2 regions of the Bacillus sp. 1A genome follow, and region 2 is predicted to be linked to the other one. Evidence: a T-box and tRNA genes for the amino acid it is inferred to sense, from the RefSeq annotation. Region 2 holds a T-box; the other holds one or more tRNA genes.
The links. A T-box is a leader RNA that pairs with one kind of tRNA and senses whether it is charged. The one in region 2 lies ahead of ACUN0F_RS10660 (valine--tRNA ligase), so its partner is inferred to be a tRNA-Val.

Region 1 (3,424 bases), 3.2 Mb from region 2:
GATGGTAGCAGGGCATTATGTACTTGGGATGATTGCTGTTGTGTTTTCAGTTGTGTATAAAAAATAATATGGAAGGAAACTAAAATTCTTAAGGACAGATTTTGAAGAGTAATTTTCTAATATATACTATAAGTTACATAAATGAGGAAAGTAATATGAAAAGAGCTGAATATTTTTATATGGGAAAGGTAGAGAGAGAGTTACAAAAGAAAATTGAAGATTTAATAATTGATTGTAAATTAGAAGTATCAAGTATAGGGATAGAGCATATGGAAGTAAATGATTTGAAAATGATGAATGCATATATTAAATCAAAGTTAGAAGTAATGAAGCCTACTCCACATTTCAATACTGTGGTAACATTTGCTGTTGCGATTATAACAATAATGCTAACAACAGTTTTGACAATAAATGTGAAAGGTAATGCTCCTTTTGTGGTAATAATGTGTAGTGGGATATTTGCAGTTGTATTTTTTTCGTTTTGGTTTTTAGAAAAGAGGTTTAAAAAGAGTTTAGAATCAGGTCATTATCTTTTGAATTTATTAGATATATATATTGAGGAAAAAGAAGAAGAAGAAGAAAAGCGTATAGATAAAATTTAAAGTATAAAGAATTTAAAGTATAAAGAATTTAAAGATGGAAAAGGATAATTAGTAATACTTAAAAAGAAACGAATCATTTATCTATTGAGTAATTTATGCTTACATTCAAGGAAGAATACTTGTATGGTGGAGCGGAGTACATATAGAATTTTAAGAACGTCCGGTTGTTACCAAAAAATTAGCAATAAATGTATGTAAATACATGTTCCAAGATCGATACGAAGATATTAAAGTGTTCGAAAGCTATCGTCCTTGGACAGATTGGTTTTATGATGTTGCGTGGGATATTACTTGGATGGTGTTAGATAGTAAGGAGCATAAAATATGGTTCATTTGTGCTACGGATACGGATTGATAGAAGAGGGGCCTTGTAGGAATGCTACAAGGCTCTTTATCTTTTGGGAATTAATAGAAAATGAATCATATAAATGCTATACTAAAAAATGTTTGTAATGTCAGTTTCATACTATTGTATAATGCTGACTTACTAGAAAAGATAAGAGGAGAATGAGCATGCAAAAGATAAAGAAATTATTGCTGTTAATGATGGTAGTAGGATTAACAGTTGGTGTTTTAGCAGGATGTGCAAATCCGAAAGATACGACAGAAGAATTTTTAACAGCAATACAAAAAGGTGATGTAGAAAAGGCTCGTACATTTGTTGAGAGTGACAAGGAATTTAATAAACTAAATGAAAAAACAGATGATGCTGAGGCAAAAGCGATGCTAAGTGCAATTACGAAAAACTTTAAATTTGAAAAGCCTGAAGAAGTATCGAAAAAAGATGACAAAGCAGAAGTGAAAGTGAAAATTACATCTGCCGATTTATCCGTTGCTGTAACAAAAGCAGTGGGAGAAGTTATGCCAATGGCCTTCGCTAGTGCCTTTAGTGAAGACAAAGAACAATCTGAAAAAGCGATTGAAAAAACGATGACATCAGCAATCGTCAAACACTTATCAGATAAAGATGCAATCATGGCAACTCGCGAAGTTACATTGAACTTAAAGAAAAACAAAGATGGCGACTATAAAATCGTTGCAGATGATAACTTGAAAGAAGTATTGTTTGCTAATGCGAAGTCTTTGGAGAAGATGTTTGGCGGGAAGTGATTAACTTACATAAAAAAGAGAAACCATATCACGTAGAAGGTTGATATGGTTTCTCTTTTTTTATGACCCCGGAGAGGCTCGAACTCACGACCTCCACCCTGTCAAGGTGGCGCTCTCCCTGCTGAGCTACGGGATCTTCAAAAATGCGTATGTAACAGCATCTTTAATCTTTATGCTAAAGCAATTATATATAATTAACTGAAATTTTACAATATTTTTATAGTAAGTTTTAAAAGGGAAATCATATGCAATTATGTGAGTAGTGTCTGAAGGGATAATGATGAGAAGAAGACTTAGTAGAATGTAGCGGTCATATTATTTAATGTATTTATCCAAAGGGTTTTCATCGCTTAAATCAACAAGTAAAGGACATAAGAATAATAAAGGTAGAGCGGCATTAGCATGATGAAAGGTGTCATTTGATAGATATTGCCTCCCAAAACAATACGGACAATCTTTTTCAAATGTCACGAGTATCAACCATACATCTTTTATTATCCACTTCGTTTTACAATACGTACAACGCGTCATAGAGTTCCTCCTCATTTTAAGGTTTCTTGTAGTATAGTCCATTTCATTGTACGAAAGTCATTTGTATTTGGTGTGATAAAATGGAAGTTGTTTTATTTTTATGTGGATCTATTCAGTCATTTCTGATCAATTCCATATCATTTGATATTTTGGCAGGATGATAGATTTTCGGGTTTAATATGCAAATTGGCCAATATATCCTTTTTACAATTTACTTAAAATCATGTATAACAGAGAGATACAAGATTATTTTATAAATATTCAGAAGTAGAGGGAGAATTATTGTAATGGTAAGAAAAACGTTCAAGATGCGCGTATCTAGAAATAGAACGATTTCGATTAATGGCTCAATTCTTGATGTGGATGTTACACATGATGAGTTTTTACAAGAGTTTGTTGAGTGGGTCGATTCTAAAGGTTGGTCGTTTATGGGGATGACAGATGAGATTACGCCTGAAGAAGCTAGCCAAAAGTTAATAGATTCGTTGATTGATGAGAAGGATAAGAAAGAATAACTCCTTCTTATTTTTTATTGTATATTTATGTTCTTCATCGTAAAAATATGATATAGTAAAAAACAGTGAATATTCTTCCAATTTAATACAAATTACATATGGATTGGTAGATTCAGTTTTTAAACTGTGAGAGTATAGTGAAAAGGGAGAGTCATATGGTAAATTTTAAGAAAATTTTGGCTTTTATTACCGTTATTTGTTTATTTTTTTTGACACCTATGACGTTACGTGCGGAGACGAATATTGGAGTGAATCCAGAACAAGTGGCACCACCACCTGCGGAAGGACCAAATGTTTTTAGTCAGTTTGCAACTACGATTGATGCAAAAACTGGAGATGTTTTGTATAACAAAAACGCACATCATCGTGCATTTCCGGCTAGTATGACGAAAGTGTTAACAGCGATTTTACTTATGGAGCATACGAAGCCAGAGGATCAATTTACGTTTTCACAATTAGCATTAGATCAAGAGAAGAGTAATTATCAAATTGAATTTCAACCTGGTGAGACGATTAATAGAAATACTGCGCTTATGATTTTAATGGTGCTGAGTGCAAATGATGTGTCGTATGCGATTGCGGAGCGTATTGGCGGAAATGTTGAGAAGTTCGCTCATATGATGAATGAGAAAGCAAAGCAATTAGGGGCTACAGATAGTCACTTTG
Region 2 (3,424 bases):
GGAAATAGAAGAACATGAATTTGTGGAGCGTGAAGAGGAGAAAGAATCAACGCCACAATTTGAATTGTTCGGAAGAAAAGATTTCAAGAAAGAAAAAGCGAAAAAACAAGAAGAGCAAGAAGAAGAAACGTATTCACAGCGAGATGAAAATGCACTTTATTTAACGAAAATATTTACGAAAGAACCGGAAGAAGAATTTACAAAGTTAAGAATGTATTTCGTGCAAGAAGGGGATACAATCGAATCTGTTGCAGACCGTTATGAAACGTCTGTACAAAACTTATATCGTGTCAATCAAACAGAAGATATATATTTAACTGCGGGACAAATTATTTATATTCCTGTTTCAAGGGCAAAAGCGAAATAAGTGAGTGTTTTCACTCACTTATTTTCCTAAAGGCAATGTTTTGAATAGAAAGGGTTATTCGTATGGATATTGAATTACGAAATCGCTATGAACCCATTGTAAGGCAATATAGATTGGATACACAGCATATGGAAGAGCACGGAAGTGTAACGAAAATTTACACGAATCAAGGTCCGTATGCGCTCAAGAAAATAGAAGACGGGAAGTTAGAACGGAATAACTTTTTGCACCATATTCAATATTTGAAGGAGAACGGTTTTTCAAATTATGTACCTATATACCATGCGACGGATGGAAATTATATTTTAAGTGACGGGACGTATAATTATTATTTAATGCCTTGGTTAGAACGTGCGGAAGGCAATGGCGAGGATAATGATCAATACCATAAAATGTTTCAAACTCTCGGGACGTTACATCAAAAAACGGTGAAAGAAGAAACGTATACAGAAGAAGATTTAGAAAAACATTATACAAATATATCCGATCGCTGGGAGAATGATGGTGAGATGTTAGAAGAGTTTCTCGTAGAATCTGAAGCGAAGTGGTATATGTCTCCGTTTGAATTGCAATATTGTACGTACTATCATCATGTAATGAGGGCGCGTGAGTTTGCAATGAAGCAATTAACTGAGTGGAACGATGCGATGAAAGAAAAAGAAAAAACACGTATTACTTTTGTACATGGTAACGTATCGCTTAATCATTTCTTATTTGATTATGAACGGAATGGCTATTTTATTAGTTTAGAAAAATCGAAGTTTGCCACACCGGTGCAAGATATAGTAGGGTTTTATTCTCGGTCTTTAAACACGTATCCAATTGCGCGAAGTGATCGGTTTGAATGGTATCAAATGTACCAAAAGAATTTCCCTTTTACGAAAGAAGAGCAACTACTCATGTTTGCGTATATGACGTATCCATCGCAATTTATTCGGCAAATCCAGTCTTATAAGAAAAGAAGAGGGAGTCGCAATAAGGAAAATGAACTTCTCGGAGTAAAGAGCTTACAACAATCGCATTGGCTCGTTAGCAATATAGAATATTTCCTTTCGCAATTACAAGCTGCCCAGCAAGGGAACGGATAAAGTGAAACTTTAATTAGTGGGGGATCTTACTGCCCGCAAATAGTGGAATAAAGAAGATAAGTAGAGGATGCTACTTATCTTCTTTTTTTGCTCGAAAAGCCGTAGTATTAAATTTATCTTGACGAATAGGGTTTCGTTTTTTACACTATTGTATATAATAATTAACAATCATATAAATGCCTTGAAGGGGAAGAGTATAACAAGAAACGTCTTCAGAGAGGAGAATCATTAGCTGGGAGATTCTCTAGATAGTTATGTTAGAAGGTAGCCCTGGAGCATCTTTTCTGAACGGAATAGTTCTCATTAGGAAAAGACGGATTTGTCCGTTATCAAATTAAGAGTATAAGCAAATTTCTGAATTTGTTTGTAAATAAAGGTGGTACCGCGATGTCCCTCGTCCTTTTTGGATGAGGGGCATTTTTTATTTTAAGGAGGGAAAATAATGTCAAATACGGAAAAGAATTTACCAACTAAATATGATCATATGTCCGTTGAAGAAGGCCTTTATCAATGGTGGCTTGAAGGCAAATATTTCGAAGCAACAGGAGATGAGAAGAAACAACCATACACAATTGTAATTCCACCTCCGAACGTAACTGGTAAGTTACACTTAGGTCATGCTTGGGATACAACTCTTCAAGATATTTTAACTCGTACGAAGCGTATGCAAGGTTACGATGTATTATGGCTTCCAGGAATGGACCATGCGGGTATCGCAACACAAGCGAAAGTAGAAGGAAAACTTCGTGAAGAAGGTATTTCACGTTACGATCTTGGCCGTGAGAAATTCCTTGAAAAAGCTTGGGAATGGAAAGAGGAATACGCGTCTCACATTCGTCAACAATGGGGGAAAGTTGGTTTAGGACTAGACTATTCTCGCGAACGTTTCACATTAGATGAAGGTTTATCGATGCGGTTAATAAAGTATTCGTTCAATTATACGAAAAAGGCTTAATTTACCGCGGTGAATATATTATCAACTGGGACCCAGCAACACGCACAGCTCTTTCTGATATTGAAGTAATTCATAAAGAAGTTCAAGGTGCATTCTACCATATGAACTATCCATTAACAGATGGCACTGGTCATATTCGTCTTGCGACTACTCGTCCAGAAACGATGCTTGGTGATACAGCAGTAGCAGTTCATCCAGGAGACGATCGTTACAAACATTTAATCGGGAAAACAGTTACACTTCCAATCGTAGGCCGTGAGATTCCGATTATTGCTGATGAGTACGTAGAAAAAGATTTCGGAACAGGCGTTGTAAAAATTACACCAGCTCATGACCCGAATGACTTTGAAGTAGGTAACCGTCATGACTTACCACGTATCTTAGTAATGAACGAAGACGGATCAATGAACGAAAAAGCTGGTAAGTATAACGGTATGGATCGTTTCGAATGCCGTAAAGCGTTAGTGAAGGACTTACAAGAAGCGGGCGTATTAGTAGAAATCGAGCCTCATATGCATTCAGTAGGTCATAGTGAGCGTAGTGGTGCAGTTGTTGAGCCTTACTTATCAACACAATGGTTCGTAAAAATGGCTCCACTTGCTGAGAAGGCAGTAGAGCTTCAACAAAAAGAAGAAGAGAAAGTAACGTTCGTACCAGAGCGTTTCGAAAACACATATTTACGCTGGATGGAAAACATTCACGACTGGTGTATTTCTCGTCAATTATGGTGGGGACACCGTATTCCAGCTTGGTATCATAAAGAAACTGGTGAAGTATACGTAGGTACAGAAGAGCCAGCAGATATTGAAAACTGGAATCAAGATAACGACGTACTGGATACATGGTTCAGTTCAGCGTTATGGCCATTCTCAACACTTGGTTGGCCTAATGAAGATGCAGCAGACTTCAAACGTTACTATTCAACAGATGCACTAGTAACGGGTTATGACATCATCTTCTTCTGGGTATCTCGTATGATTTTCCAAGGTTTAGAGTTTACAGGCGAGCGTCCAT

Region 1: it encodes a tRNA-Val, which carries the amino acid that the T-box ahead of ACUN0F_RS10660 (valine--tRNA ligase) is inferred to sense. The anticodon was not compared.

What each region holds. Positions count from the first base shown of each region.
Region 1 covers NZ_JBQYLZ010000001.1:5,304,557-5,307,980, reverse strand. Annotated here, with positions in the region: gene ACUN0F_RS27200 (hypothetical protein) at 1-67, shown strand, start outside; gene ACUN0F_RS27195 (hypothetical protein) at 156-602, shown strand; partial or broken gene ACUN0F_RS27190 (DUF6183 family protein) at 757-957, shown strand; gene ACUN0F_RS27185 (hypothetical protein) at 1,116-1,712, shown strand; tRNA gene ACUN0F_RS27180 (tRNA-Val) at 1,776-1,848, opposite strand; gene ACUN0F_RS27175 (hypothetical protein) at 2,028-2,243, opposite strand; gene ACUN0F_RS27170 (hypothetical protein) at 2,531-2,758, shown strand; gene ACUN0F_RS27165 (D-alanyl-D-alanine carboxypeptidase family protein) at 2,914-3,424, shown strand, end outside.
Region 2 covers NZ_JBQYLZ010000001.1:2,108,195-2,111,618, forward strand. Annotated here, with positions in the region: gene spoVID (stage VI sporulation protein D) at 1-367, shown strand, start outside; gene ysxE (spore coat protein YsxE) at 430-1,455, shown strand; T-box leader at 1,628-1,860, shown strand; partial or broken gene ACUN0F_RS10660 (valine--tRNA ligase) at 1,898-3,424, shown strand, end outside.